2 regions of the Bhargavaea sp. GQ12 genome follow, and region 2 is predicted to be linked to the other one. Evidence: predicted binding sites of a transcription regulator. Region 2 holds the regulator's gene; the other holds the start of a gene.
The links. Region 2 encodes NrdR, which represses ribonucleotide reductase genes. Its sites were predicted from a motif close to AACACNATATATNGTGTT; they were not measured.
Positions count from the first base shown of each region.

Region 1: the regulator NrdR is predicted to act here: its motif matches at 4,426-4,443, upstream of AC6CHQ_RS03520 (vitamin B12-dependent ribonucleotide reductase).

Region 1 is NZ_JCAXEU010000003.1:18,783-34,998, forward strand. It holds gene AC6CHQ_RS03505 (M24 family metallopeptidase) at 1-753, opposite strand, end outside; gene aroQ (type II 3-dehydroquinate dehydratase) at 756-1,196, opposite strand; gene AC6CHQ_RS03515 (hypothetical protein) at 1,262-1,684, opposite strand; gene AC6CHQ_RS03520 (vitamin B12-dependent ribonucleotide reductase) at 1,832-4,393, opposite strand; gene AC6CHQ_RS03525 (lipoate--protein ligase family protein) at 4,600-5,433, opposite strand; gene AC6CHQ_RS03530 (rhodanese-like domain-containing protein) at 5,584-5,967, shown strand; gene gcvPB (aminomethyl-transferring glycine dehydrogenase subunit GcvPB) at 6,093-7,580, opposite strand; gene gcvPA (aminomethyl-transferring glycine dehydrogenase subunit GcvPA) at 7,573-8,919, opposite strand; gene gcvT (glycine cleavage system aminomethyltransferase GcvT) at 8,941-10,050, opposite strand; glycine riboswitch at 10,191-10,284, opposite strand; gene AC6CHQ_RS03550 (shikimate kinase) at 10,451-10,972, opposite strand; gene comGF (competence type IV pilus minor pilin ComGF) at 11,164-11,688, opposite strand; gene AC6CHQ_RS03560 (hypothetical protein) at 11,591-11,899, opposite strand; gene AC6CHQ_RS03565 (hypothetical protein) at 11,889-12,335, opposite strand; gene comGC (competence type IV pilus major pilin ComGC) at 12,313-12,624, opposite strand; gene comGB (competence type IV pilus assembly protein ComGB) at 12,639-13,601, opposite strand; gene comGA (competence type IV pilus ATPase ComGA) at 13,594-14,649, opposite strand; gene AC6CHQ_RS03585 (DUF2626 family protein) at 14,961-15,194, shown strand; gene AC6CHQ_RS03590 (MBL fold metallo-hydrolase) at 15,248-15,883, opposite strand; gene AC6CHQ_RS03595 (DUF2759 family protein) at 16,047-16,216, shown strand, end outside.
Region 2 is NZ_JCAXEU010000006.1:150,940-167,155, forward strand. It holds gene icd (NADP-dependent isocitrate dehydrogenase) at 1-1,229, shown strand, start outside; gene mdh (malate dehydrogenase) at 1,349-2,287, shown strand; gene AC6CHQ_RS07965 (MaoC/PaaZ C-terminal domain-containing protein) at 2,565-3,086, shown strand; gene AC6CHQ_RS07970 (response regulator transcription factor) at 3,061-3,777, shown strand; gene pnpS (two-component system histidine kinase PnpS) at 4,128-5,291, shown strand; gene hflK (FtsH protease activity modulator HflK) at 5,446-6,429, shown strand; gene hflC (protease modulator HflC) at 6,419-7,468, shown strand; gene polA (DNA polymerase I) at 7,556-10,189, shown strand; gene mutM (bifunctional DNA-formamidopyrimidine glycosylase/DNA-(apurinic or apyrimidinic site) lyase) at 10,235-11,107, shown strand; gene coaE (dephospho-CoA kinase) at 11,121-11,717, shown strand; gene AC6CHQ_RS08005 (glyceraldehyde-3-phosphate dehydrogenase) at 11,845-12,867, shown strand; gene speD (adenosylmethionine decarboxylase) at 13,117-13,500, shown strand; gene nrdR (transcriptional regulator NrdR) at 13,693-14,154, shown strand; gene AC6CHQ_RS08020 (replication initiation and membrane attachment family protein) at 14,162-15,553, shown strand; gene dnaI (primosomal protein DnaI) at 15,555-16,216, shown strand, end outside.

The sequences.
Region 1 (16,216 bases), on a different contig from region 2:
TGCACGCTTCTGGGCCTCAAGGACGATATGGTAGATTTTCTTCAGCTCTTCCGGCGGCTCTCCGACAGCGACCGTGCGGGTGATATCGGAGACGTATCCATCGTACAGGGCACCAAAATCCAGCGTGACCATATCCCCGTTCTCGATCTTTTTGTCTGTTGCGACTCCATGCGGCAGCGCCGATCGTTTGCCTGAAGCGACTATCGTATCAAAAGAGGATTCTGTTGCGCCGAGTCGGCGCATGAAGAATTCCAGCTCATTGGATACTTCAAGTTCCGTCATACCCGGCTTGATGAACGTCAGGATATGGCTGAACGCTTCGTCCGCAATTTGTGTTGCCTTGCGGATCGTCTGGAGTTCGCTGTCTTCCTTGACCATACGCAGCTTTTCGATTATGCCGGAAACAGGCACCCATTCCGCTTTGGCAGCCTTTTGGTACCTGTCGTAATCGGCGTATGGCAGTGTGTCCTGTTCGAAGCCGATTTTTTTGATTCCCATTGCGCTGATCTGTTCTGCAACCGCATCTTGCATAAGTCCCGACTGTTTTTCGATGCGGAAGCCTGCCACCTGTTCCGCGGCCTGCTCCGTGTAGCGGAAGTCCGTGATGAACACGGCATCATCCCGCGAAATCAGTGCAGTTCCGGCAGATCCTGTGAAGCCGGTCAGGTAGCGCCGACTGTGCGGGTTCGTGACTAGAAATCCATCAATTCCGAGTTCATCGAAAAAAGCGCGGAACGCATTCAGTTTATCCATGATCATTCCCCTTTTCCCATCCGAAGGAGGGCAAGCATCGCCAAGTCGTAGCCATAGGTTCCTATTCCGGATATTTGCCCGATGCATACCGGGGCCAGATAGGAATGGTGCCTGAAGGACTCCCGCTTATGTATATTCGAGATATGAACTTCGACTGTCGGGATCCCGGCATCGGCCACCGCATCGCGCAAAGCGACTGAAGTATGTGTGTAGGCAGCCGGATTGAAAATGATTCCGGATGTGCCGTCTTCGGCGGCCTGCTGGATTCGATCGACGAGGGCACCTTCGTGATTGGATTGATAAAACGCCAGTACGGCGCCGTTGTCATTGGCCAGCTTGAGGAGACGTGCTTCCACATCGCCGAGCGTTTCGCTTCCGTAGATTTCAGGTTCCCTTTTTCCGAGCCGGTTCAGGTTCGGGCCGTTCAGACAGAGGATATTCATCGCCAGCCCTCCTTTCAGCAGATTCCTCACCATTTTATCATATGAAAGCAGGCGGACAACGTTTTTCACGAGTCCGCCTGCTGTTTTTTATGGAATGCCGCCGTTTCGTTGATAAACCTTGTCGCGACCAGGGTCAGCGCCGCAAATGGAACGGAAATCGACTGCCGGAAATCACCGTAGCCGCCGGGCCTGACAATCAGCCACTCAATCAGCCCCGCAATCACAAGACCGGCGACGGCGGCCGTGATGGACACCTTCCACTTCCACGTCAAAGCCAGAAGATAGTATAAGACAAGTGACAGCACATAAACGGTGGCAAGCAGAATCAGCCACTTGGCTGCCCAAGGCCCTTCCGCAAAAACACCATATCGCTCCGCCCAGCCGGTCGGTTTCCATTTGATGAACTTGAAGTAATGAAGAAATTTCAGGCCGGCAGTAAAGATCACTGCCGCCGCTCCTGCCGTCCAGAATGGCAGCTGCTTAAACATCGGACCACCTCCGCATTTCATCATCATGATGGGATTATGACGGGGTGTTTATTCATGCAGCACAAGATTATCAGCGGAACTTGGCAAAACAAGCGGGCAGCCCTGTCAGGGATGCCCGCTTTTCAGATCAATAGATGAAATTGATGATTACAGTCCGCATTTCAGCTGGGCCCCGCAGTTTGTGCAGGAATTGCATCCGCCCATTTCTTCAACCGTCCCCTTCCGGCAAACCGGGCATGTATCGCCGATTTCCGATCCGATCGTAACGTTTGTTGAACGCAGAGCCTGAATTGTATCTACGAGGACGACCGGACGCTTTTCCTCGACCTGTTCTTCGATTTCCACATCCGGATCGTTTTCCTCTGCTTTCAGCGTCAGCACCTGGGAGTCGCGGGATCCGTCGACATAGACCGTTCCGCCCTTTGCTCCCCCTCGGTAGAGACGCTCGTATACTTGTTCAACCTGCTCAACTGTGAAGCCCTTTGGCGCGTTTACCGTTTTCGATATGGAACTGTCAATCCAGCGCTGGATGACGCATTGCACATCCGCATGTTCTTCCGGAGTCAGATCCATAGAAGTAGCAAACCAGTCAGGAAGCTGTTCCGGATCAGCATCCGGATTGGCACGCAGATAATCTTCCACGATTTCCGCTTTGACTTCGATGAACTTCCCAAGACGGCCGCTGCGGTAATAAGTGAACGAGAAGTATGGTTCAAGCCCCGTACTCACTCCGACCATTGTGCCCGTGGAGCCTGTCGGCGCGACCGTAAGCAGGTGCGAATTTCGGATACCGTGCTCGAGGACGCCCTGGCGGATGTCCTCCGGCATGCGTTTCATGTAGCCGGTGTTGATGAACCGCTCCCTCAGTTCGGCCGTTTCTTTTTCCGTTTCACCGATCAGGAACGGGAAGCTGCCTTTTTCCTTGGCGAGCTCGATGGATTCCCTATAGGCCGTTGTCGCGATCGCTTCGAACACCTCGTCGACCAGCTGGTTGCCCTCCTCGGAACCGTAGCGTTTTCCGCAGTAGATCAGCAGGTCCGCCATTCCCATGACGCCAAGTCCGACACGGCGCTCGCCGAGTGCCTGGCGTTCGTTTTCCTCAAGGAAGTACGGGGTAGCATCGATCACATTGTCCTGCATGCGGACGCCTGTCCTTACAGTTTCACGCAGCTTGTCGTAGTCGACCCTGCGTGTTTCTTTGTCAGCCATCTCGGCCAGGTTGACCGCGGCAAGGTTGCAGACAGAGTAAGGGGCGAGTGGCTGCTCCCCGCAAGGGTTGGTGGCAACGACCTGCTGGCCGTATGCTTTTGCATTCGTCATATCGTTGGCATTGTCGATAAAGAATATGCCGGGCTCCGCAGAGTAAGTGGCACAGATATTGATGAGGTTCCACAATTCACGGGCTTTCATCGAACGGTAGGTGCGGATAGCGTATCCGCGCTTTTCCCATTCACGCACATCCCCTACCTGATGCCATTGTTCGTTGTACTCGTTCATCTCTTCAGGAGAATATTGCTCGACATACGGGAAGCGGAGATTGTGTTCACCGTCTTCTTCAACTGCCTTCATGAAGTCGGATGTAAGAGTGACAGAGATGTTTGCACCGGTCAGGAACTCCGGGTTGTGGACAGAATAGGTCCCGCCATCACGGAGCTTGTGCTCGGCGTCGCGGATGATCGCCTCGCTGAAGCCGCCGTATCCGGGAATATGTTTGTAGTTGACGATCCCCTGATACATGGCTTCTTCCTGCTGGGTGAACGGCTTGAACTTCAGTTTTTCTTTTGCAAGTTTGCGGATATGCCCGTCATTCGTGTTTTCGACCAGGAAGCGGAGAATCCGCGGGTTCTGCATTTTTGAGATGATGAACTCGACGATGTCCGGGTGCCAGTCGGCAAGCATGATCATCTGCGCACCGCGACGGGAACCGCCCTGCTCAACTAGATGGGTGAGCTTCGCAATATCATCCAGCCACGAAACCGATCCGGAAGATTTGCCGTTCACGCCGCGCGCAAGCGTATTGCGCGGGCGAAGCGTAGAGCCGTTGGTTCCGACACCGCCGCCTCGGCTCATGATTTCCATCACCTGCTTACGGTGGTCCGAGATGCCTTCTCGGGAGTCTGCGACAAACGGCATCACATAGCAGTTAAAGTATGTGACGTCCGTATCGGCACCGGCACCGTACAGGACACGGCCAGCCGGGATGAAGTTAAGCGAAACGAGCTCTTTGTAGAAACGGTTGAACGAAGCCTGGCGTGTTTCTTCGTCCTTCTCGACGGAAGACAGCCCCGTCGCATTACGCTTGGCGATCTGCTCGTAGAAAACTTCCAGCGGTTTCTCGATGACATCGATCGGACGGGTGACGATGCCCTTTTCCTGCTCTTGCGGATGGTCGATGGCGGAGCGGTAATCCGGTTCGATCCAAATGTCCGCCAACCCATTTTCCGCATCAAGGGAGAGGATATAACCGAGTCCGCGTGCAGGGAACTTAGGATCTTCCTTGACCGTAAGGACGACGTAGTCCCCTACCCCTAGTGTTTTCTTTTCGGTATCCTTGAACGAATAGCGATCGATCATGACCAGCCGGGAGACTCCTTTATGACGAATCTGCATCTCCTCAGTGACCGGATGGACCTGTGGAAAACCGGCAATGTCCCTGTTCAGTTTCGAAACGTCCAGCGTCGGTTGGTTTTTGTGTGAAGCGATGACCAATACCATGACCTCCTCGAATATCCTTTATGATAGATACTATATCTAGTATTATGTACTTCCCAACTCTACTACATGTTGAAACCAGGCATCAAGAACAGAATTTCGACCTTGACATTTCCGGATCTTCCGAGATGCCATGCGGCTACTGGCTCCGACATGTTTCGACAGGAAACGAGTCCATTAAAATTGATGCGAAAGTCCCTGTTTCACTTCTTGAAGTTCCATGAGTCGTTCGCATACTTTTCCTTTTCCAATGCTTGTACAAGATCCAAAATTTCCTTATTTGGTTCCCTGGTGATGAATTCGATATCAAGTGCTTTTTGGAAGCCCGTACGGAATGCCTCTGCCACTTCGTCCATCGCAATGCTGCGGCCGGAGAGCTCCTCTATGGAGACAGCCTTGTTCTTGAGCTTATCCTTCATTCTTTGCCGGTGTCCTTCGGAAGCGAAATGGAATACGGAGACCAGCTTGTCCAGATCCATCGAAACAGGGATTGCACCATGCTGTAGGATGACGCCCTTCTGACGTGTCTGTGCGCTGCCTGCCGCTTTCCTGCCTTCAACGACCAGTTCATACCAGCTCGGCGCATCAAAGCAGACGGCGCTTTTGGGCTTTTTCAGTGCATCCCGCTCCTCTGTGCTGGACGGGACGGAAAGTTCAGCGTTAAGTCCGAGGTTCCGGAATCCCTCAAGCAACCCTGCACTGATGACTTTGTAAGCCTCAGTCACGGTTGCCGGCATCTGCGGATGGGATTCCGATACGATGATGCTGTAGGTTAGCTCCCGGTCATGAAGCACGGCACGGCCGCCTGTCTGCCGCCTGACAAAACCGAGCCCCATCTCTTTCACCTTCTCCAGATCCACCGCTTCAGCTGCCTTTTGGAAATAACCGATGGACAGCGTTGCCGGGCTCCATTCGTAAAAACGCACAACAGGCGGAATCAAGCCTTTGGAGTGTAGGTCAAGCAAAGCCTCATCCATCGCCATATTGTAGGAAGCACTCTGCGGTCCGGAGTTGATGAAAATCCATTTTTCTGTCATTCCTGACTTCCCCTTTCAAAAACACAATGGACTTAGTTTATCATAAACGGGATGCGTTTTTTGATTGGATCAGCCAACATCTTATCCTGTCATGGACGAACCGCATGAGTTCTTTTATAATCTTAGGGAGAGAGAAAGGGGAAAATGGCTTTGGAATCACTTTATATCATTTCCGCGATCCTTTTCGGATTGATTATCTACCTGCTCGTGACCCTGCTAAGGACCCGCAAGGCGGTGACTGCGCTTAATCAGGAGGAGTTTATCGCGGGCTACCGGAAGGCCCAGCTGATCGATGTGCGGGAGCAGAAGGACTTTGATGCGGGGCATATCCTCGGAGCCCGCAACATTCCGTTCACGCAATTCTCCCAGCGCTACAAGGAGATCCGCCCGGACAAGCCGGTCTATCTGTATGACCAGAACGGCTCCCGGAGCGGCCGGTCCGCGCTCTATCTGAAAAAACGGGGCTATGGACAGCTCTATATGCTCCAGGGCGGTTTCCGTCAGTGGACAGGGAAAGTCAAAACGAAAAAATAAAAACAAACGCCTCCGCGCAAGCAATGCTTGCCGGAGGCGTTTGTTATTGGGCCCCTATCATCAGGGGTGCCGCCGATGCGGAAAAGGCCCGCACGGATGCGGGCCTGTTTTCCATTTATAATCGATCAGTTGACGGCAACCGCTTCAGGAGCCTCAGGACGGTTGTATTTCAGTACCGGCTTGCGTGCTGCCTGAGTTTCATCCAGGCGGCTTACGACAGTGGTATGTGGGGCTTCCTGGACAATTTCAGGGTTCTCTTCCGTCTCGCGTGCAATCTGGATCATCGCATCGATGAATGCATCAAGTGTTTCTTTGGATTCCGTTTCCGTCGGCTCGATCATCATGCCTTCCTCGACGTTAAGCGGGAAGTAGATGGTCGGCGGATGGAAGCCGAAGTCCAGCAGCCGCTTGGCAATATCAAGCGTGCGGACGCCAAGCTGTTTCTGGCGGCGGCCGCTCAGCACGAATTCATGCTTGCAGTGGCGGTCATACGGCAGGTCAAAATGAGGAGCCAGTCGGCGCATCATGTAGTTCGCGTTAAGCACCGCATATTCAGATACGAGCTTCAGGCCTTCTGCACCCATGGAGCGGATGTACGAATATGCGCGCACATTGATGCCGAAGTTGCCGTAGAACGGTTTGATCCGGCCGATCGACTGCGGGCGGTCATAGTCGAATGTGAAAGCATCGTCTTTCTTCACGAGCACCGGTTTCGGCAGGAATGGAACGAGTTCCTTTTTGACGCCGACAGGACCGGAACCGGGACCGCCGCCGCCGTGAGGGCCGGTGAACGTTTTGTGGAGGTTGAGGTGGACGGCATCGAAGCCCATGTCCCCCGGACGCACCTTGCCCATGATGGCATTCAGGTTCGCGCCGTCATAGTAGAGCTTGCCGCCCACACCGTGGACGATTTCCGCCATTTCGAGAATATTTTCCTCGAACAGGCCGAGCGTGTTCGGGTTCGTCAGCATGAGCGCTGCTGTGTCTTCTCCCGCCACACGCTTCAGGTCCTCGATGTCGACAAGCCCGTGTTCGTCAGATTTAACTGTAATTGTTTCAAGGCCTGCTACCGTTGCGGAAGCAGGATTCGTTCCGTGGGCGGAGTCAGGAATGATTACTTTTGTCCGGTTATGGTCACCGTTCGCTTCGTGGAAAGCGCGGATCATCATTAGTGCTGTCCACTCGCCGTGTGCCCCGGCAGCGGATTGGAGCGTCACTTCGTCCATGCCCGTGATTTCAACCAGGTGTTCCTGCAGATCGTACATTAGACCCATTGCACCCTGGACGGAAGACTCCTCCTGGAGAGGGTGGACATTTGCGAATCCGGACAGACGGGCGGCAGATTCATTAACTTTTGGATTGTATTTCATCGTGCAAGAGCCCAGCGGATAGAAACCTGAATCTACACCATGGTTACGGCGGGAAAGCGCCGTGTAGTGGCGCATAATATCAAGTTCGGAAGCTTCCGGCAGTTCTGCGGGCTCCTCGCGGAGAAGTCCTTCCGGAAGCAGGGCGGAAAGATCGGTTTCCGGAACATCGAGTTCCGGAAGTCCGTATCCGATCCGGCCTTTTTTACTGATTTCAAAAATGAGCGGCTGGTTTTCTTTATGCATGGATGGCCTCCATTTCCTGCACAAGTGCATCGATTTCTTCCTTCGTCCGCTGTTCGGTCACCGCGATAAGCATATGGCCTTCCAGCTCAGGATAAGTCAGTCCGAGGTGATATCCGCCGATGATCCCTGCATCGAGCAGACGGCGGTTCAGGTCTGCAACCGGCTCTTTGCACTTCACGACAAATTCGTTGAAGCTTGGGCCGCCGAATACGACTTCATAGCCGGCTTCCCGGAAAGCTCGGATGGCGTACTGTGTTTTGGAGATGTTTTGCAGGGCCATTTCACGGACCCCCTGCTTGCCGAACGCCGACATGGCGACAGATGCGGCAAGAGCGTTCAGTGCCTGGTTCGAGCAGATGTTGGACGTCGCTTTGTCACGGCGGATATGCTGTTCGCGCGCCTGGAGCGTCAGTACATAGCCGCGACGGCCTTCCTCGTCATTCGTTTCACCGACGAGGCGGCCCGGAACCTTGCGCATCAGCTTCTTTGTAACAGCGAAATAGCCGCAGTGCGGGCCGCCGAAAGCTTCCGGAATGCCGAATGGCTGCGCATCACCGACCGTGATGTCGGCTCCCAGTTTGCCCGGAGGCGTCAGAACCGCAAGCGCCAGCGGGTTTGAAGAAACGACGAACAGCGACTTGTTGTCATGTGCGATATCGGCCGCTTCCTGGATATTTTCGATCTGTCCGAAGAAGTTCGGGTACTGTAGCATGACCGCTGCAGTATCTCCGTCGATCATACCGCGGAGCGCTTCAAAATCCGTCACGCCATCTTTTAGCGGAATCACTTCAACATCAATCGACTGACCGAGTGCATAGGTCTTTACGACATCACGGTATTCAGGATGGACAGCTTCCGAGACCAGAAGCTTTTTCCGGCGTGTATGAGCTGCAGCCAGCATGCCAGCCTCGGCCAATGCGGTTCCTCCGTCATACATCGAGGAGTTGGCGATGTCCATGCCAGTCAGTTCACAGATCATGGATTGGAACTCGAAGATCGCCTGGAGTTCCCCTTGGGAGAATTCAGGCTGATACGGCGTGTACGCCGTATAGAATTCGGAACGGGAAATGACATGGTCGACGATGACCGGCTTGTAGTGATCATAGACTCCTGCCCCAAGGAACGATGCGTGGGAGTTGCTGTCGGCATTTTGGCCGGCAAGTTCGGAAAGCTCTTTTAAAAGATCCGTCTCGGACAACGCCGGTTTCAGGTCGTAGTCACGGTCAAAACGGACTTTTTCAGGAATGTCACTAAACAGATCATTGATGGATTGGACGCCGATCGCGTCGAGCATTTGTTTCTTGTCCGATTCAGTCATCGGCAAATAACGGTGCTTCATCATTCTGGACCTCTTTCTGATTTAGGATTTCGCGCGCTTATAAAACGGGGTTTCGACAATTTCAGCCTTGAGGCGCTTTTTGCGCACTTCCACTTCCACTACATCGCCCAAAACAGCATGTTCAGTACCGATGAGGATATTTCCGATATTTGCACCCAATGTCGGGGATTGTGTGCCGGTCGTTACCTCGCCGATTTTTTCGTCTCCCTTGTAGACTGCGTAACCCGTACGCGGAATCCCTTTATCGATCATCCTGATCCCTGCAAGCTTCCGGGGAACGCCCTCTTCCTTCTGCCGGACGAGAACTTCCTTTCCGATGAAATCGTCTTGCTTGCCGACTTTAACCGCAAAGCCGAGACCTGCTTCCAACGGGGAGATCGCATCGGACATTTCCTGGCCGTACAAGGGAAGCCCTGCTTCAAAGCGCAGTGTATCACGGGCGCCGAGACCGGCAGGCACAAGACCGTCCTTTTCGCCTTCCTTCAGGATCTCTTCCCATAGCACACGTGCGGATTCCGGGGAGGCATAAATTTCAAATCCGTCCTCACCCGTATAGCCCGTGCGTGAAATGAGCGCCTGATGGCCGGCGATGCTGACTTGATCCTTAAAGCGGAAGAACTTGATTTCTTCGAGTGGTTCATCTGTCAGCCTTGCGAGGATTTCCTGAGCCTTCGGTCCTTGGAGAGCCAGAAGTGCGTAGTCATCGGACACATTTGTGACCGTAACATCACCTTCCACATGCTGCTTCATCCACTCCACATCTTTGTCCGTGTTGGCAGCATTGACAACAAGAAAATACTTATCATCGGACATCTTGTAGATCAGCAGGTCATCGATCGTGCCGCCCTGCTCGTTGCACATGATGGTATATTGGGCGCGTCCTTCCACTAGCTTCGAAACATCATTGGTCATGAGCTTCTGAAGAAAAGCTGTGCTGTCTTTTCCTTCTACGAATACTTCACCCATATGGGACACATCGAACAAGCCCGCCTTCGTACGTACCGCTTCATGTTCCGATTTAATGCCGGAAAACTGGACGGGAAGATCCCATCCACCAAAATCGATCGTCTTCGCCCCGTGACCGGCATACAGGTCATATAGCGGGGTGCGCTGCAAGGTGCTTTCAGCCATTGCACTTCTCCTCCGTTTCATCCAGATGTAAAAAAGGACAGAGAGACCCGTAAAATCGGGTCCTCTGTCCTGTCACCTGAAAGTTTTCCTGGTCGGTTTTCCTCGTTGGTGGCCGGCTGGTCCGGCGCTCTCCAGAGATGCGTCCTGTACGAGTCTTTTTGCCTGAGAGATTCATAACACCCGTTACTTGCTCCTTCGGCGACGCATTCACGCGCTCTCTCCCCGTACATTCATCCGCCCGGCAGATGCCGGTTATTCAGCTGTAGTTAAAGCGAAAGTTCTGCCGCTTTGCCTATATCCTAACATTGAATTTTGAGGAAGGCAATAATTTTTAAAAAATGGTTTGAGAACCGAACGTTAAAAAACCGGAAACCGTAATAGTTCGGCTTCCGGTAGTTTTTTATCGTTTTCCTTTTCCTTTTAGCCGTCTGACCTGTCTGGCAGCATAATCTGTTGCCTGGCGCAGGCTCCGGCCTTGGGTATTGATTGTGATATGGGCGGTTTTTCTATAGACTTTTTTCCGCTCATTAAAGAGCTGCTGGAGTTCCTCACGTGTCGAGCGCTGGACGATCGGGCGGTTCTTGTCCGTCTTGATTCTCCTCCAGATTTCGAAAAATGGGGCATTCAGGAAAAGCACAAGTCCAGTCTGCCGGAGGAGCTTCCGATTTTCCGGTCGCATCGGTGTCCCGCCGCCCGTCGAGATGATGCACCATTCATCACGGAAGTTTTTCAGAAAGTCGGTTTCCAACTGACGGAAGTGCTCCTCGCCGTACTGTTCAAAAATCTGCGGAATCTTCATGCCCGCCTGTTTCTCGATCTCCCTGTCCATGTCGTAGTACGGGAGACGCAGCGCGTAGCTCAGCCGCTTCCCGATCGCCGACTTCCCCGAACCCATGTAGCCGATCAGGTATACCTTCTTCATCTTCCCACCTGCCTAAAAGCGGTTCCGCTTCGCTAAAATACGACTCGATTTTACTAATCGTATCACGAGCGTGGGAAGATTCCAATAACGTATAAGCCTGCAATTGTGCCAGATATGCATTCGTTGCAAAAAGAATGAACACGGAAACTAGAAAAATGAGGAGAATCGCAGCCGGCAGGATGCCGCCAGTTTCATTTCTTAGTTTGAAGAAGATGGTGCAGCGACCTCCTTTCTTTTCCGTCCATGAACACGGCGCTGACAGACAAGACACCTTCTTCAACCAAAAATCTGACGGATCGGACTCCTGTCAGCATCGGTTCATGCCCCTGGTCGTTCACCCGCTTGCGGATCAGGGATGCCGCGGGATAATGACCGATCTCGGTCACCTTATCTCCCGTGATGATGCGGAGCCGGCTCCCGCCATCGAGGATGTGCACCCCTTCCACTTCTCCGAGATAGTCAGCCAGTTCATACCGGAACAGCTCCCATTCAACAGAAGAAGGGTCCCCTATGTGATGAGCCATTTCTGCCGAATACCTGAAAAAGCCGGCAAACAGGATGAAAAATAACGAGAAAATCGCCAAATGTAGCAGAGCCTCGACAAATGTATATCCAGCTTCACTGCTCTGTCCCGTAGCAGCGTGATTGCCATCCGGACAAGGTCTTGTACGAAACACAGATTCCCCCTCCCTGCATCCTCCAGTCAAACATGACACCGTCCATCATGCGCGACCCTTCAACTGCTCCGGTCAGATGATGACCATCCACCGCATCGGAGGCGACAGAGGCTGCCTGGGCAGCGAGTCTCTGGTCTTCCAGTACAATGGCCATCCGGTCCATCAGCGGAAAAAGCGTCGAAAAGATGATGTAGACAATAAGCAGCGACAGGAGGGATTCCGGAAATGAGAAACCCCGTTCATTCCCCAATCGTGACCCTCCCTTTTCCGATGTGGATGATGAGCGTCTTGACGCCTTCCGGTGTACGGAAATTCAATGTCCCGAAGGACCTGGCTGAGCCCTGGCCGGTGAACTCCACCTGCTTCAGTGTACTGAATTCCGAGAGCGATACTCCTTCCGGCAGTTGTCGCCTGAAAAGGATGGAGGAACGTGTTCCGGAGGCCACATAGTTTCCATCCGCAAGAAAAACGATCTTCGTGTACTCTTCATTTGCGACGGCATGCATCTGGATGGCCTGGATATCGAGCTTAAGCTGGTCCTCGAACGGAATCGGCTCCTGGTTCTGCAGCGCCTTTGAAGCAGACACTGCATATCCGACGCCGGTCACGGCCATGACCACTGCCAGCACGAGCAGCATCTCGGTGAAAGTGAATGCTTTTGAGTCAAGGTGCCGTCGCAGTGACAACACCGTTGTTCACGACAATCGTCCTCCCGTCAGAGCAAGAAAGGTCCCCATCCTCAAGGTAATCCGGCTTCAAATCGGCCTCCGATTCCGGATTTTGCTTATTCTCTATCTTGTAAGCCTGAACCTGGCCTTCAACCATCTTGACCAGGGCATTACAGCCCGTCTCGTCAATCTCGGCTGCCCGCTTGGTCACATTAGGTATCGCAAGCAGGATCAGTACGGAAATCACAAGTAGGACGATCATCATTTCAATCAGGGTGAAGCCAGATTGGTTTATTAGTTTCTTCAACTTGAGTTCCCCTTTCATTGGAGTTCGATCATACTGTAGACCGGCAGCATCAGGGCCAGATAGGCGCCCATGATACAGACTGCCAGAATTCCAAACAACACGGGCTGAACGACGGCAATCAGCTTTTCCGATTCCTCTCCGATTTTTTCATCCATCAGTTCACTGTAGACAAGCATTTCCCTCGGCAAGTGGCCGCCTTCCTCCCCATGTCGGATGAATGATGGAAAGTCAGGCATAAATCCACCGGCATGACGGACTGCTTCATGGAGCGGATCTCCGGTAAGAATCCGGGATTCGACATTTCTCGTGATCATCGCTAGCATGGAATTGCTGTCCTGCGCGGCCACGATGCCGAGTGCCTGCTGAAGCGGAATGCCTCCCCCCAGAAGCGTTCCCATCTCCCGGGCAAATACAGTGGTCTGCCCCATTCTGACCCACTTGGAAAGCACAGGTACCGATAGTGCAGTCCTAAGCCTTTCTTCCGCCGGTTTTTTTGCCCAGATCAGATAAACCGGAATAGCGACAGCAATAAAGATCAGCACTACGCCTGCAATCACATCAGGCAGCCTCAGAAGATAGGCGGAAAGGGCGACCGCATCTTCCCCGCCTCCCCTGCTGCTCAGCATCTTTTCCATGTTCGGCATAAACATCGTTCTGAACAAAATGAACAGCAATGCAATAAAACAGAAAAGGACGGCGGGATAAAAAGTGGCTTTCCGCATTTTCTCCATCGTCCTTCCCCTGCGCCCGAGTCGGCCAGCCACTGTCCGGAGCGACTCCGGCAAATTGCCGTGGCTGACGGAAATCCCGACGGGAACTAGAAGTGCGGAGGAAAATCCGACATCCGCGAGAATTTCCTCGGGACTTTTTCCTGAACGCAGATTTTTTTCCAGCGCGCGCTCGGCTCCGCTTGGATCACTGATATGGTGAGGAAGCAGCATCCGGACAGAATCATGGAAGGTATAACCTTCATCCATCAGCCCGGCGGCCCGGGAAAGGAACCGTTCCGGTTGGTGGAGCCGGATTTTCTTTGACCGCCTTATATGGAGCCGGGACATTTTGCATCGCCTCCTTCCGGTCAAGCGTCAGTTCTGACGGCATAACAAACGGATCCCCTTCCTGCAGGCACCGGAACGCTTTGCCGAGCAGGTGTCCGTGGAGGATTTCGTAAATTGCTCTTTGACCGCTGCCGCCTGAAGACAGCCGCTGGGCACAAATCATGTATACCGTCTGTCTGAGTTCTTCCAGCTGGATGCCGAATTCCAACATCCTGAACAGGCTTCCCGCTGTATCTTTGGAGTGGACGGTCGCCACAACGAGGTGCCCCGTCAGCGCCGCCTGAACGGCGACTTTTGCTGTATCCGCATCGCGGATCTCTCCAATCATGATGACATCCGGCGAATGTCTGAGAATTGCCTTGAGTCCGGTTGAATAAGTGATGCCTGCCCGCTCATTCACCTGGATCTGCAGAAGGTGCGGCTGGCTGCGTTCGACCGGATCTTCAAGGGAGATCACATGCCGCCCGAGTGCCTCTGCGCAATGGCGGGTCACCGAATACATTGTGGTCGTCTTGCCGCTTCCTGTCGGGCCGGTAAAGAAAATCATTCCCTGCCGTTTTTCAGCGGCCCCGAGAAGCAGACTGACAGCCTCCATATCATCCGTCAGCTCCGCCACAGGACGGGCATCCTCTTGCGCCTGGAAACGGATGGCCGCACTTTCCTTCTTGTTGACAGAGGGCAATGTTGAAATGCGGAAAGAGTAAAGGGCATCTCCAAAGACAAGGGAAAATGCACCGCTTTGCGGTTTTCTGCGCTCTCCGATATCAAGTGAGGATAGGTACTTATAAAAGGAGATGATCCGCTCACCGAGTTCAACGGGGATTTCCGATGCCGTAATGATCCCCCTTCCTTTTCTGTGCTGGATTTCATAAGAATGGCCTGACGGGTTCAGGTGAAGGTCTGTTGCGCCTTCCCCGACTGCCCGGCTCAGGAGTTCCACGGCTTTTTCTTCGATGACGTTTTCCACCGTACTGCCGCCTCCCTGCCTACTGTAATTGACAGGAAAGGACCGCACTCCCCTGTCAGTTCGAGTATAGGCCGGCAACGGGGCGGTTGGTAGTTAATCCGGCACCTTTGCAAAATGGGACAATATCCGATGACGTTATTGAAAAATGCAAGGCGAAAAGGGGGCAAATTTGAATTTTGATGATTTAACATTGACAACCTTTTGTCACAATCTTGCTATCGGAATCAGTTTGCACCGCACAGTCAAAACCTATATAATGAATGGGAGATGATTATGGCACCGTTGTAAAGGAGGGAACACGCGTGGATAATATGTTCAAGCTTTGTGGCTTCTGGACAGGCATTTTCGCGGTCATGTTCTATATCGGAGACATGATGACACCGTCATTGCTCATGTTGGCAAGCACCGGATTCTTCATTCTATTCGGATATCTGAAGTTGACTGAACGCATGTACTTATATCTTTTCGGCGCTTACTTGATGGTCTTCATGGTTGGGTTCAGCTATTACACGAACTTCATTCATGTGCCGGGCGCAGGACATTAATTAAAAATGTGATACAAAAAAACAGCCGGATTGGCTGTTTTTTTATTGCTCAATTATCCGCGAAGAAACGGATTCAACCTCTTTTCGTCACCGATTGACGTCGGGTCCATGTGGCCCGGAAGGACTTCGGTCCCTTCAGGCAACGCAAATAGTTTTTCCCGGATCGAGCTGAGCAGAGTTTCATGGTCGCCGCCCGGCAAGTCGGTCCGGCCAATGCTCATGCGGAAAAGTGCGTCCCCGCCGACGAGAACCCCTTCACGCTCAAAGTAAAATGCCACGCTGCCCGGAGAATGGCCCGGCACATGGAACGTACTGAATTCGAAATGGCCATCCTTGCGTTGTCCGTCTTCGCCGATAAGCCGGTCCGGTGCGTCTGTGCGGATATCAGGAAGATCCGTATACCTTCCGGATCCGTTCAGCATCGGATCACTGAGCCATTCCTGTTCAGCTGAATGCAGATGGACCGGTATGCCATAGCGTGTCCGGAGGTCTTCCACCGCCCCAATATGGTCAAAGTGTGCATGGGTCAGGTAAATTGCTGTTGGACGAAGATTCAGCTTTTCAATTTCCCCTGCAACCTTTGCGGCTTCCTCTCCCGGATCGAAAATCAGGCACTCGCCGGTTTCCGCTTCGGCGATATAGCAATTCGTCTGCAGAGGCCCAAGCGGATATCGATGGAATTTGATCATTTGTCTGTTCACCCCGAGCCCATTATAGCATGGCGGGTTGCCGGTGTTCATACATTCGACACGATTTGCGCTCGACAAATGAAGGTCCTTTCATTACAATAGAAGAGGAGTTTATACGTGATCTGAATCATTATCGGACTCATTGTCGGAAGGAGTGTCACCGATGAACTTACTGATGGTTATTTTTGGACTCATTGCGATTTTCGCAGCAATCGGAACAGTCCAGGCTTTCAAGGAACGTAATATCCTGAGCATTCTTTTCAATTTGGCTGCATTCGTCGTCTTCGGGGCCTTTGTCGTTCTCACGATCGCTTTCCAGGGCTACCCGCCAAC
Region 2 (16,216 bases):
TGAACGTACCTGATGCACCTGTCATCCCGTTCATCATCGGTGACGGCACAGGCCCTGACATCTGGAATGCAGCTTCCCGCGTCCTCGAGGCAGCGGTTGAGAAGGCATACGACGGCAAGAAGCAGATCGTCTGGAAAGAAGTGCTTGCAGGCGAGAAGGCTTTCAACGAAACAGGAAACTGGCTCCCTGAAGAAACGCTGAAAACGATCGACGAGTACCTCATCGCAATCAAAGGTCCTCTGACGACTCCAATCGGCGGCGGCTTCCGTTCCCTGAACGTCGCACTTCGCCAGGAACTCGACCTGTTCGCATGCGTGCGTCCAGTGCGCTACTTTGACGGCGTTCCTTCGCCGGTCAAGCACCCTGAACATACAGACATGGTCATCTTCCGTGAAAACACTGAAGACATCTATGCCGGCATCGAGTACAAGCAGGGTACAGATGAAGTAAACAAAGTTGTGGAATTCCTCCAAAACGAAATGGGCGTCAAGAACATCCGCTTCCCTGAAACATCCGGTATCGGCATCAAGCCGGTTTCCGAAGAAGGCACGAAGCGCCTCGTCCGCTCTGCGATCGAGTACGCACTCAAAGAAGGCCGCAAGTCTGTCACACTCGTACACAAGGGCAACATCATGAAGTTCACGGAAGGCGCGTTCAAGAACTGGGGCTACGAAGTGGCTGAGCAAGAGTTCGGCGACAAGGTCTTCACTTGGAACGAGTACGACAAGATCAAGGAAGAGCAAGACACGGATGCTGCGAACAAAGCACAATCCGATGCTGAAGCTGCCGGCAAACTGATCATCAAAGACGCTATTGCCGACATCTTCCTTCAGCAGATCCTGACACGCCCGAAAGAGTTCGACGTCGTTGCGACAATGAACCTGAACGGCGACTACATCTCCGACGCGCTTGCTGCGCAGGTCGGCGGCATCGGTATCGCACCTGGTGCGAACATCAACTACGAGACCGGCCATGCGATCTTCGAAGCGACACACGGTACAGCACCGAAATACGCGGGCCTCGACAAAGTCAACCCGTCTTCGGTTCTCCTGTCCGGCGTCATGATGCTCGAGCACCTCGGCTGGAACGAAGCGGCAAACCTCATCACAACTTCCATCGAGAAGACGATCGAATCGAAAGTCGTCACTTACGACTTCGCGCGTCTGATGGATGGTGCGACAGAAGTTAAAGCTTCCGAGTTTGCTGATGAACTGATCAAAAACCTTTGATCTGTTCAGGCATTTTCGGCTGAATAACGGGAAATGGTAAGAGAGGAGCCCCGGCTCCTCTCTTTTTTCATGCTGAAATTTCGCCGAAAGCAGACCTGTTTCAAAAGGAGGAAGATACAATGACCATCAGACGCAGAAAAATCTCAGTAATAGGATCAGGATTCACCGGAGCGACAACAGCATTTCTTCTTGCCCAGAAAGAGTTGGGGGATGTGGTTCTTGTCGACATCCCAGACATGGAAAACCCGACTAAGGGAAAGGCGCTCGATATGGCCGAAGCTGCTCCTGTCCTGGGTTTTGATGCCAGGATCACAGGAACTTCAGACTATGGCAAGACAAAAGGATCGGACTTGGTCATTATCACGGCGGGCATGGCAAGGAAGCCCGGGATGAGCCGGGACGATCTCGTCAAGACTAACCGGAAAATCATGAAGGCGGTTACCTCAGAAGTGATCGCGCATTCTCCCGACACCATCATCCTCGTGCTGACAAACCCGGTGGATGCAATGACCTATACGGTTTTCAAGGAGAGCGGTCTCCCGAAAGAACGTGTCATCGGCCAGTCTGGCGTGCTCGACACGGCACGTTTCCGGGCGTTTGTCGCAGAAGAATTGAATCTTTCGGTCAAGGATGTCACCGGATTCGTCCTGGGAGGACATGGTGACGACATGGTTCCGCTGGTCCGTTATTCTTACGCTGGAGGCATTCCTCTTGAAACGCTCCTGCCTGCTGAACGGATCGGAGAGATCGTCGAGCGGACCCGCAAAGGGGGAGCCGAGATTGTTAACCTGCTGGGGAACGGATCCGCATACTATGCTCCCGCAGCCTCTCTTGCCGAAATGGCGGAAGCGATCCTGAAAGACCAAAAGCGGGTACTTCCTTCGATTGCTTATCTGGAGGGCGAGTACGGAATGGAAGGGATCTACATGGGAGTGCCGACTGTGATCGGAGCGGCCGGCATCGAAAGAGTCGTCGAATTGGAACTGGCCGAAGATGAAAAAGAATTGCTCCAAAAATCAGCAGCATCAGTAAAAAACGTCATGAAGGCGATGGAATAATCGGAGGTGCAGGGCATGTGCCCGAAACTCCGGAATGCAGCGGCCTTCCAAAGGCTGCCGGAAACCAATCATTAATAATAGAGCCGTCGCTATTCCAATATGGATATAGCGGCGGCTCTTTTCGGCATATGAGACTTTTTCGAAGGTCTCTGCAAGCTCTTTTGCCGCCTGTGTACGACACCGTCAGAGTCCATGCTATAATAGGAATATTGAAAGTTAACAGAGAGGCGGATTATTTCTGTCAACCGCCGACTACACCGCCAAAGGGGAGATTCGATTGTTATTCAACCGGCGCCGTGTCCGGATCCGTCCGGCCGAAGAGCTGACCGAAGGGGAATCACTGAAAATCATCGAGAAGATGGAGGACAGGGACCTCCTCTTGTATCTCGGTCTTACCAATGACAGCAATCCGCTTTACATCCAGCATGATTTCACAGCGGCAGCAGGCTATGACAGGCCGGTCGTCCCGGCAACGATGCTGACAGGCATTGTCACTGCTGCCGTTTCCAGGCATCTTCCCGGTCCGGGATCACGAGTGCTGGAACAGCAGTTCAAGTTTCCGGAACCTGCCTGGCACGGGTCAACGGTGACTTTTGATCTCGTCCTCGCCGAAGTGGACCTTTTTTCCCGGACTGCACGGGTCCGTGTAGAGGCGGAAGACGAGAATCTGCGTAAAGTGATGGCCGGCGAGCTGCTGGCTGAGATCCCTTCGATGGCGGAAGAAAATACGGAAATTACAGCGCTCGATGCAGCTGATGGAGGCATGGTTGAACATGAAACGAATTCTCGTCGTAGATGATGAGCGTCCGATCCTGACGCTTTTGGAATATAACCTGAAACAGGCAGGCTATGAAGTGATCACTGCGGCAGACGGTGAAGAAGGTCTGCAAAAGGCGGAAGCGGAAAACCCGGATCTGATTGTACTGGACCTGATGTTGCCGAAGATGGATGGTATGGATGTGTGCCGTACATTGCGGCAGAGAGGTGTAGAGACTCCGATCATCATGCTCACCGCAAAATCGGATGAACTGGAAAAGATCCTGGGCCTGGAACTTGGCGCCGATGACTATATGACCAAGCCATTTAGCCCCAGGGAAGTTGTGGCGAGGATCAAGGCAGTCCTTCGCAGGTCTGAACAACGCGGACCTGCAGCGGACACAGATGGCGAAACTACAGAATCGATCTATGAATCGGGTCCGCTAAAAGTATTTCCTGAGCGATTTGAGGCCTACAAAGGTTCCACACCGCTTGAATTTACACCTAAGGAATTCGAGCTTCTTGTCCATCTGATGTCAAACCGGAATCGTGTCATGTCCAGGGACCAGTTGCTGAGTGCGGTCTGGAACTATGATTTCGCTGGAGATACGAGAATCGTCGACGTACATATCAGCCACCTGCGCGATAAGATCGAAGAAAACACCAGACGTCCCGTTTTCATCAAGACCATCCGGGGAACGGGTTATAAATTCGAGGGTCCACAGGAAGGATGAAATCGCTCCAGAGGCAGCTGTTCCTGGCATTCACCCTCATTATGGCCCTTACACTTGGCGGCTTGGCAATTGTACTCGGTCAGACATTCCCTATCCTGCAGCTCCAGGAAAGCAGTTCAGAATCTGAGTCGATTGTACGGCACTTGGATGAGATGGGAATTGCGATGGAAAACAGTGAGCGGGAAGAGCTCCGTCAGAGAATAGAGGGTGAAGATCCGGGAGTGGCACCGGTACAGTTTCTCCGGCTTATTGTCATCGTCTTCACAGTGGCATTCATCGTGACCGTCATTGTTTTCCATCGGCTTACTGACCGGTATATCCGTCCGATCGACCTGGTGACGGCTACTACAATGGAACTCGCAAAGGGGAATTATTCGGCCAGGGCCGGATGGACGGCACCCGGCACACAGCTTGGCATGGTTACCGCGGTAAATGCGCTCGCACGGAATCTTCAGGAGATGGAGTCGATGCGGGAGACGGAGGCGGAACGTCTGGAGACCCTGATCGCAAACATGGGGAGCGGGCTGCTTATGATCGGGAGAAATTCTGAAATTTCCATGGCCAATTCTTTTTTCCTCAACCAAATCGGCAAGGATGATGACCGCTTAATCGGCCTCCCCTACAAAGCGGCAGCGCTTCCGGAAGCCCTCGTCATCCTTATTGATACGGTATCCATCAGGGAAAAGCCGGTTACCGAACAGATTGATATCATTGCGGAAACGGGTATCCGCACGATGGCGGTGTATTCTGCACCTGTCATCGACAAGCATGGGGGATGGCTCGGCATTGTGGTCGTCATGCACGATATTTCGGAACTTATCCGGCTGGAGAAGATCCGAAAAGATTTCGTCGCCAACGTCTCCCATGAGTTGCGGACACCGGTCACCTCGATCAAAGGTTTTTCGGAGACGCTGATGGATGGAGCCATTCAAGATGAATCGGCAGCGATGCAGTTCCTGGAGATTATCCATGGCGAAAGCGGCCGTCTGGAAATGCTGATCGAAGATCTTTTGGACCTATCCAAGATTGAGAAAGAAGGATATGTACTCCGGCTGCAGCCCGTTAATGTGAATGAAGTCATCGAACGTTCAGTGAGATCCATTTCCGGCAGGCTGAAAAACCGGGAAATGACAGTTGAGGTCGATTATCCCCATGAACTTCTGATCAAAGCGGATCCGGAGCGGCTCGTACAGGTGCTTGTCAACCTACTGACCAATGCCGTCAGCTACTCGAAGCCCGGAACACTCATTAAGGTTACGGCGGCCGAGACAGCGAGTATGGTATCCATCTCCGTTACCGATCAGGGCATCGGCATTCCTGCTGAGGAGCTTCCCAGATTATTTGAACGTTTTTACAGGGTGGATAAGGCAAGGAGCCGGGATTCCGGGGGAACCGGGCTCGGACTCTCCATTGTAAAGCACCTGGTGGATCTGCATGGCGGGACGATTACGGTCGAAAGCGAGCCGGGCAAGGGCTCGACATTCACCGTGAGCATTCCGTTGGCAGACAAATGACAGATAAAGAAATCTCCCCGTCCCGTTCCGCATGGTAACGAGCAGATGGGGGGTTTTTATATCCGCTTTTTGCCGGACTCTGAAAAATGTTGAAACCGGATGGCATATTTAACCGTATAGAAACTATACATAAACCCAAAAAGGAGAATCGGACATGAGCGTAAAGCGAATATTGACAATCGCCGGCATGGCGGTCGCCGGTCTTGTCCTCCTCATCCTCGCGTTTACCACCTGGTATACCGTTGATGAGGGTGAGCAGGCTGTCATCATCACGTTCGGCAAGGCGGATGAAACGATCACTGAGTCCGGCCTGAAGTTCAAGCTTCCGTGGCCGGTCCAGAAAGTGGAGAAGTTGTCCAAAGAGACGTTCAGTACGACATTCGGATACAACCAGGACGCCGACGGCAATCTTATCTCCTACGACAAGGAGACAAAAATGATCACGGGTGACGAGTATATCGTCCTTGCCGATCTCGTTGTTCAGTGGAAGATTACAGAACCCGTAAAGTATCTGTTCAATGCGGAAGACCCAAGGGAACTGCTTCATGATGCCACGGCGGCTTCAATCCGCTCGATCATCGGATCTTCACCGATTGATGATGCACTAACGGATGGCAAAGCGGAGATCGAAGCGGAAACGCGTGACCTCCTTAGCAACCTTATAGATAAGTATGACATCGGCATATCCATCCAGGGGATCAAGCTTCAGGACGTCGAACTCCCGAACGAAGAGGTACGGTCCGCGTTCACGGCGGTCACCGATGCCCGGGAGACGAAGAGCACAAAGATCAACCAGGCGAACAAATATGAAAACCAGAAAAAGAACGAAGCCCAAGGGGAACTGGATGCCATCCTTTCGAGGGCACAGGGAGACCGGACCTCACGCATTGAGCAGGCGCACGGGGATGTCGCGGTATTCGACAAGCTTTATGAGGAGTACCGGAACAACCAGGACATCACCCGCCAGCGCCTGATACTTGAAACATTGGAGCAGGTACTGCCGGGCGCCAAAATCTATATCATGAACGATAATGAAGGAACTGTGAAATACCTGCCGATCCAGCCGCCTCAGCAGCCTGCGCCTCCGGCGGCAGGAGAAGGCAACCAAGAGGAAGGAGGCGCCGGCGATGGACAATAAAAACAATCCGTTCAAGAGCATCGAAGAGAAATTTCAGGAGCGCCAGCGTCAGGAGCAGGCCCGGAGAAATGCGGCCGGCAGCGATCCGAAGAATCTCTTCGGACAAAAACGCCCGAAAAAACCGAAGGGGCCCAAAGAACCGAAGCAGCCTGTTGAACTCCGGAAGTTCATCAAACCTGCCATTGCGTTCACCATCGTATTTGCACTCCTGCTTATTGTCATCGCCAATGTGTACGTCGTGAAAGAAAACGAGTACCGGGTTGTCCGCCAGTTCGGTGAAATCGTCCGGATCGACTCGGACCCAGGCGTCAAGTTCAAAGTGCCTTTCCTCCAAAGCGTGACGATGCTGCCGAAGAATCAGATGGCCTACAATGTGTCCGAGGCTGAGATCACGACAAAGGATAAAAAGCGCATGATCATCGATAACTACGCGGTGTGGCGCATCACCGACCCTAAAAAGATGATCAACAATGCCCGTAATATTGTCAATGCGGAAGCACGCATGGAAGAATACATTTACTCCGTCGTGCGTTCGGAGCTTGGCCAACTTGATTACACCAGCATCGTCAATGATGAAGACTCTTCCCGGGGCAATCTGAACGACAAAGTGACCGACCGGGTAAATGAACTGCTTGAATCGGGGAACTTCGGGATCGCGGTGACCGATGTGCGGATGAAGCGGATCGACCTTCCGCCGGAAAACGAACAGTCCATCTACACCCGGATGATTTCGGAGCGCGAATCCACTGCACAGACCTATCTCTCGGAAGGGGATGCGGAAAAGCGCCGGATTGAAGCCGAGACCGATCGTGAAGTCCAGGAGCTTCTTGCCGGTGCCAAAAAGGAAGCGGAAGTGATCCGGGCAGAAGGAGAAGCTGAAGCTGCCCGCATCTACAACACATCCTTCTCTAAGGACCCGGAATTCTATGAACTTTACCGCACGCTGGAATCGTACAAAAAGACGATCGGGGATGAAACAATGATCGTCATTCCGTCGGATTCGCCTTACGCCAGAGTCCTTTCGGGATTCACTGAATAAGCCTCATCACGTCGTTTCAGCTCCGTCCTGCCCCTGTGGTAAGATGGAGAGAGACGACGTTTTTTATTTGCGGATGGAGGGACCGGAATGACCAAGCAGAAAATGCTGCTCCTTGACGGGAACAGCCTGGCCTATCGGGCGTTTTTCGCATTGCCGCTTCTGACAAATGATCAGGGTGTGCATACAAACGCGGTATACGGTTTTGCGATGATGCTGGAGAAAATCCTGAAAGAAGAGAAACCGACCCATATGCTGGTCGCGTGGGACGCCGGAAAGACCACGTTCCGCCACAGCACATATAAAGAGTACAAAGGCGGCCGGCAGAAGACACCGCCCGAGCTGTCCGAGCAGTTCCCATATATCAGGAAAATGCTGGATGCCTACAATATAAGACAATATGAGCTGGAGTCCTATGAAGCCGACGACATTATCGGCACGCTGAGCCGCGAAGCTGCCCAGACCGGCGTGGAAACAGTCGTCATCACCGGAGACAAGGACCTGACGCAGCTGGCAGACGATGCAGTGACCATCTTCATCACCCGTAAGGGGATGACCGATATTGAAGCATACACGCCGGACCATGTCATGGAGAAGTATGGCCTGCAACCTGAGCAGATCATTGATATGAAAGGGCTTATGGGTGATGCTTCCGATAATATTCCGGGTGTTCCGGGTGTAGGTGAAAAAACGGCGATCAAGCTGCTGAAGCAGTTCGGCACGGTTGAAGCTGTCTACGAGGGCATTGACGAAGTAAGCGGAAAAAAGCTGAAGAAAAAGCTCACGGAAAACGAAGAACTTGCGAAGATCAGCAAGCAGCTCGCCACCATCAACACCGAGTCGCCGATCGAGATCGGTATCGGCGATCTCAACTACCCGGGTCCGGACATGGAGCAGGTCATCCCGGTGTTCCGCGAACTGAATTTCAGGACGCTGATCGAGAAGGCGGACGGGGCCCAAACGGCACCGGAACCCGAAGAAGCAGAAGAAATCCGCTTCGAGATTTTGGAACAAGTTCCTGATGCTCTCCTTAAAAGCGGAATCGCTTTCCACGTGGAGCTGTCCGACGAACATTACCACACAGCGGATATTCTTGGGGTGTCGCTTTCCGACGGGGAAGAGATCGTATTTATTCCTATGGAAAACCTGGCAGGGGACAGGCGTTTTGCCGGATGGCTCTCGGATGAATCGATGGAAAAACTGACTGTGGACGCGAAGGCCTCCCTGGCGGCCCTCGCCCGTCTGGGGATGAAGGCGGACGGGATCGTCTTTGACCTCCTGCTTGCGGCTTATATCGCCAATCCTTCTGTTTCGCTGACCGATGCTTCTTCAGCTGCAAGAGAATTCGGTTTCACGGGAATTTCAGAGGACCAGGCCATCTACGGAAAAGGCGCAAAGCGGGCGGTCCCGGCCCGGGAAGCTGTAGCGGAACATGCGAGCAGAAAGGCACTGGCCGTTTACCGTCTTCGGAGCACCGTTGAGGGTCGCCTCAAGGAAAACAAACAGTACGAACTGTACCGGGATCTTGAGATTCCGCTCGCGACTATTCTAGGCCGAATGGAAGCCACCGGGGTCAGGACCGAACGGGGCATCCTGGAGGAGATCGGGGCAGATCTTGCAGGCAAACTGGAAGCCATCGAAGAACAGATCTACGGAATGGCCGGACAGAAGTTCAACATCAACTCTCCCAAACAGCTTGGCGTGATCCTGTTTGAAGAAATGGGGCTGCCGGCGATCAAGAAGACAAAAACCGGTTATTCCACTGCGGCGGATGTGCTGGAAAAACTACGCGGCCGGCATGAGATCATTGACCAGATTCTAGAGTATCGCCAGCTGGGCAAACTTCAGTCGACTTATATCGAAGGGCTTCTGAAAGAAATCCATGCGGACGGTAAAATCCATACGTATTATCAGCAGGCTCTTACCCAGACAGGCCGTCTCAGCTCCACCAATCCCAATCTGCAGAACATCCCGGTGCGAATCGAAGAAGGCAGGAAGATCCGGAAAGCGTTTGTGCCTTCGGAACCGGGATGGGTGATGCTCGCAGCAGACTATTCCCAGATCGAATTGCGTGTACTTGCCCATATGTCTGGAGACGAGCGGCTGATTGCTGCATTCCGGGAGGGAGAGGATATCCACACCCGTACAGCGGGTGATGTGTTCCACGTGGAAGCGCAGGATGTGACACCGGATATGCGCCGCGCGGCGAAAGCTGTCAACTTTGGGATTGTCTACGGCATCAGTGATTACGGCCTTTCACAGAACCTGAACATCACGAGGAAAGAAGCCGCAGAATTCATCGACCGTTATTTGGCCAGCTTTCCCGGCGTCAAACAGTACATGGATGCCTCGGTGGCAGAAGCAAAGGAAAAAGGCTTTGTCACTACGCTGCTAAACCGCCGGCGCTACCTGCCTGATATCAACAGCCGGAACTTCAATCTGCGCAGTTTTGCCGAACGGACAGCGATGAACACACCGATCCAGGGCACAGCTGCTGATATTATCAAGAAGGCGATGGTCGAGATGGACAAGCGGCTCGAGCAGGAAGGCCTGCAGGCGCGCATGCTGCTCCAGGTGCATGACGAACTGATTTTTGAATGTCCAAAAGAAGAGCTCGACAAGCTTGGGCAAATCGTACCCGAAGTGATGGAATCGGCACTGGAACTGGATGTTCCGCTTTTAGTGGAATCAGAATCAGGCTCATCCTGGTACGATACTAAATAATGACAAACACAATTGTCACTCCAATAAAGAAAGAAGCTGAAAAATATGCCGGAATTGCCGGAGGTAGAAGGGGTCGTGCGGTCGCTCGCACCGGCCGCAACCGGTCGGACAATCCGGGACATTAAGGTTTCCGACACGATAATCAGATCCAAATCTGAGGCGAAAGAAGCCATCCTGAAAAATAGTTCACCGGAAGAATTTGCCGGACAGTTGCGCGGGATGACGATAACGAATGTCACCCGGAGAAGCAAATATATTTATTTCCATCTTGAGAAAGACGGGGAACCGCATCTGCTTGTCAGCCACCTCGGGATGTCGGGGGCCTGGTTCGCGGTTCGTGAAACCGGTGAAGTGGCGGAAGACAAATTTCGCCGCCATATCCATGTCATATTCGCGATGGAGGATGGTGGCCTGCTTGTTTACGCGGACATTCGCAGGTTCGGCGAGCTCCGCCTGATCCGTGAAGAAGCCGACCATCCTCCGCTCCTCACAATGGCACCCGAGCCGTTTGATGAAACGGCCGCGGGACATTTTTTGAGTATGTGCAAGACGCCGAAATATGCCGGCAAGCCGATCAAGGAAACGATCATGGATGGGAAAGTGATTTCGGGCTGCGGGAACATTTATGCAACAGAAGCGCTGTTCCGCACCGGGATCCATCCTGGCCGTAAAACGGGCAGGATCAGCATGCTCCGTCTGGAGAGCTTGTTCCATGAAATACAAAAGGTGCTTGCGGAGGCCATCGAGGCAGGTGGCAGTTCCATCTCCGATTACCGGAATATCAACGGCGAAGCGGGAAACATGCAAGAAAGGCTGCGCATGTACGGGAGGAAAAACTGTCCCGGCTGCGGTGCCGAAACCAAGCGGATGACAATCGGGGGACGGACATCGGTTTATTGCCCGAAATGCCAGCATTGAAAGAGGTGTAACGATGATTATCGGATTGACCGGAAGTATCGCAAGCGGCAAAAGCACAGTCTCCAAAATGCTCCGGGAGAGGGGATTCCCAATTGTGGATGCGGACCTGGTCGCAAGGTTTGTCGTCGAGCCGGGACAGCCGGCACTTGAAGAGATCCGTCAGGCGTTCGGAGACGGGGTGATCCTCGAAGACGGGACGATGGACAGAGCTGCGGTGGGAGAACGGATTTTCAACGATCCTTCAGAACGGAAAAAGTTGAATGATATCGTGCATCCCGCGATCCGGCAGGAAATGCTCCGGCAGCGCGACAGACACTTCGAGAATGGAGCCCGCACTGTGGTGATGGACATTCCACTCCTTTTTGAAAGCAGGCTCCAGCATTATGCGGACAAGATACTCGTTGTGTCGGTCAGTGAAGAAACACAGCTGAAACGGCTGATGGAGCGTGACGGGTTCACTGAGAAAGATGCCAGGGCACGGATTTCTTCCCAGCTCCCGATATCCGAAAAAGAGCGCGGAGCGGACGCAGTCATCTACAACAATGGGACAATCGGGGAGTCGGAAAAGCAACTTGAACAGATTCTGGATTCATGGAACGCTGCTCCATGAGCGAGAATCTTCCTGAATTATGAAACTTCTCGAATCATGACAATTGTGGGTGCTTTTTTCTTCGAATGTGATATACTAATTACGAATTAAAGAAAAAGAGTATAACACAGTTACAGGAGGCCCACCCATGAACCCTTCAATCGCGATCAATGGTTTCGGCCGGATCGGCCGTATGGTATTCCGTCAGGCAATACAGGAGGACGGACTGAATATTGTGGCGGTCAATGCCAGCTACCCACCTGAAACCCTTGCACACCTTTTGAAATATGACACCATCCACGGGAAGTTCGAAGGAAATGTCCTGACCGAGGAAGATGCTCTTGTCGTCAACGGCAAGAGGGTTCAGCTCATTGCTGAGCGCGACCCTGCAAAACTTCCGTGGAAAGAGCTCGGTGTCGACATTGTCATCGAAGCGACAGGTAAGTTTAACTCCCGGGATAAAGCGGCCCTCCATCTGGAAGCGGGCGCCAAGAAAGTCATCCTGACAGCTCCCGGCAAGAATGAGGATGTCACAATCGTCATGGGTGTAAACGACGAGCTGCTTGACCTTGACCGGCATGATGTCATTTCCAACGCGAGCTGCACGACAAACTGTCTCGCACCGGTCGCCAAAGTATTGAATGACGAATTCGGTATTGACAGCGGTCTGATGACTACTGTGCATGCCTACACAAATGACCAGAACAATATCGACAACCCGCACAAAGATCTCCGCCGCGCGCGTGCTGCTGCGGAATCAATCATCCCGACGTCCACAGGCGCCGCAAAAGCGCTCTCGCTCGTTTTGCCTGAGCTGAAGGGCAAGCTGCACGGCATGGCGCTCCGGGTCCCGACTCCGAATGTTTCGCTTGTCGATCTAGTTGTCGATCTTAACCGTGACGTGTCTGTGGAAGAAATCAATGATGCGTTCATCCGTGCTGCAGAAGGTCCGATGAAGGGGATCCTCGGCTTTACGACAGAGCCGCTCGTCTCCAGTGATTTCAAGACAGATGCACACTCCGCTACAATCGACGGCCTTACAACAATGGTCATGGGAGACCGGAAAGTCAAAGTCCTCGCATGGTATGATAACGAGTGGGGCTACTCTGCCCGAGTCGTTGACCTGACTAGGAAAGTTGCGGTCGGAATCGGCGCGAAAGTTAAGGCATAATAAACGAACCCGGGCCAACGCCCGGGTTTTTTCATCCGTCATCCAGAGACCAACAATGTATGAACGGGCAGCATTTACAAATGAATTAATAGTTGCGTTCGTGGTGTTGCCATCATATAATTATCCCGTGAACCTCAAAGTTCACGCTGGGCAGCTTAAAGGGTTAGGACCTCATCGGACTAACTTTCCCCCGTGGTTGCCCGTTGCCGGCAAACCGGCAATCATTTATTGGAGAAGGGGGGACGAACCATGGAAACAATGGGTCGTCATGTAATTGCTGAACTTTGGGAGTGCGAATTCGACAAGTTGAATGACATGCCTTATATCGAGCAGACATTTGTAGAAGCCGCATTGCGTTCGGGTGCGGAAGTGCGTGAAGTCGCGTTCCACAAATTTGCGCCACAGGGTGTCAGCGGTGTCGTCATTATTTCGGAATCACATCTCACGATCCACAGCTTTCCTGAGCATGGCTACGCCAGCATCGACGTTTACACGTGCGGAGATCTTGATCCGACAGTTGCGGCAGGGTATATTGCAGATGCGCTCGGGGCAAAGAACCGTCAGATGGCCGAATTGCCGAGAGGCATGGGGCCTGTCACAGCAGGCAAGACAGCTGTCACGGTCACAGCGTGATCTCTTAACTACCGAAACATTCAAAGCAGAGGCAAAGGCTTCTGCTTTTTTATATTGTGCTGAGGCATCATCATGGCTTGCACAAACCCGTTCAGCGGATAGCAGAACTCTGCTATAATATAATGAACTGATCATGTCCGGCCGCCAGAGGGGACTGGACAATACGAATTAACTAAGAAAGCGGGGATGCCGATGAAGTGCCCGGCCTGTCAGCATAACGGGACGCGAGTCGTCGATTCCCGGCCGGTGGACGAGAGCAAGGCGATCCGGCGACGCAGGGAATGCGAGGATTGCAGTTTCCGGTTCACCACATTTGAAAAAGTTGAAGAGATGCCTTTGATCGTCGTGAAAAAAGACGGATCCAGAGAAGAGTTCAGCCGTGAAAAAGTATTGAGGGGATTGATACGGGCCTGTGAAAAAAGGCCGGTCCCGCTGGACGTTCTGGAAGATCTCGTCTTTTCCATCGAGAAGGAATTGCGGCACCACGGGAATGCCGAAGTGAAATCGGAGGATGTCGGTGAGAGGGTGATGGAGCGCCTCGTTAAGATCGATGATGTCGCCTATGTGCGCTTTGCCTCCGTTTACCGGCAGTTTAAGGACATCAATGTCTTTATCGACGAATTAAAGGATCTCCTTAAGAAAGAAGAAGACTGATCCGCCCATGGAAAGAAAGGATGGGAATATGACCCCGCTTTATAAAGAACTGCAGCCGTCGGATGTTTATTGTGTCCGGCTTCCTTATCCATTTTCCGATTTTGACCGCCAGATCCTCACCGCCCTCTACCAGCCGCTGATCGGGCACGGAGCGATGGCGGTCTTCTTTGCCCTGTGGGGAGAAGCAGAGCGTGAAGGGACTGTCGAGTCCACCCACTACCACCTCCTGAACCTATTGGATATGCCGATCGGATCTGTATTCGAAGCGAGGCTTTCATTGGAAGGGATCGGGCTGCTGAAGACCTATCGGAAACAGGAGGGGGAAGGACGTGCCTTCATCTATGAACTGACACCTCCTCTGGATCCCGACACCTTCTTCCATGACCCGATTCTGTCGATGTTCCTATTCGGCAAAGTCGGGGCACAGACATATAAGCGCCTTCGCAGCCGTTTCCTGAACCCGGCCGTACCCGATGGGTATGAAGAGGTGTCAAGATCATTTCCTGAGGTGTACAAATCCGTCAAAGCAGGTGCCATGGAGGAAGACAATGATACATACGATTCGGACCAAAGGGCACGAAAGCTCGCTTTCAGCGGATATCCGTTTGACTTTGCCCTCATGATGGAGGGATTGTCAGCCCAGCTGGTGCCGAGGAAGGCTTTCACGCCGGCAATCAAGGAGATGATTGTCCGCATTGCCTTTTTGTATGGCCTGTCACCGCTCGATATGCAACAGGTTGTGCTGCTCGCCATTGATGCGGACGGAAACCTGACGGAAGACCGGATGAAGCGGGCAGCCGCCGATTTCTATAAGCTCTCGCGGTCGAGCTCAGCACCGAAGATCACAAAAATCATCCCGTCATCCGTAAAGCAGGGGAGTCCAACTGAGCCCGCGACGAAAGAAGATGAACTGATCCAATACCTGGAAACCTGCCCGCCGGTCGAGATGCTGAAAGATATCAACGGGGGACGGGAGCCGATGCAGGTCGATGTAAAACTCGCACAAAAACTTGTGCTGGAGCATAACCTGCCGGCAGGCGTCGTTAATGTCCTTCTTCAGTATGTCCTTTTGCGCAACGACGGAAAACTGACCAACAATTATGTCGAACGGATCGCCTCGCACTGGATGGCGAAGAAAGTCGATAATGTCAGAGACGCATTGGTACTCGCCCGGACCGAACATGACAAGTATATGAAATGGCAGCAGGAAGGCTCAGGAACACAGCGGACGAGAAAGCCCGGTGCGAAAACCGAAGCGGTGCCGGACTGGTTCTACCGGAAAGACCAAAAACCGGAAGAACAAAAAGCTCCGGAAAAAAGCAAGGCGGATCCTGATGTGGAAGCAAGAAGGCTCCGGCTTATGGAGAAATTCGGCATGACGAAAGGCGGTGTCAACTGAAATGGAACCAATCCGCAACACACTTAAGCGAATAGTCAATGCACCGACATTCGCCGAACGATATTCGGAGTTGCGATCTGAAGTCCTGGATCATCCCGGCGTCCAGTCTTTTTTGGAGCAGCATGCAGGGGAAGTGGACAGGGATATGGTCAACCGCGGAATGGGTAAGCTTTACGAATACACTTCCCAATCCCACGACTGCGGCAAATGCGAAAGCCTGGAATCCTGTGTCAATATGATGAAAGGCTATGAGCCGAAGCTTGTTATCGAACGCGGATCCATCGGCGTCGATTACGTGATGTGTAAAAGGAAAACTGCAGATATGGAACGTCGCCGCGTATCTTCCATGATCCGGAGCATGCATATGCCGAAGGACATGCTTAACCTTGATATACGCGATTTTGACATCGCCAAAGGGGAGAGCCGGCTGGGTGCGGTGGAGCTGGTTTCTGAATTCCTGGACAAGCTCGACCGGACAGGGGAATTGCCGGCGCAGGGCCTCTATATCCACGGCCCGTTCGGAACGGGCAAATCATATCTGCTTGGAGCGGTCGCGGGTGAATTGGCAAAGCGCCATGTTGCGTCGGTCCTCGTGTTTGTACCGGAGTTCCTGCGCGAGCTGAAACAGTCGATCCAGGATCAGTCGCTGAACGAGAAGATCGA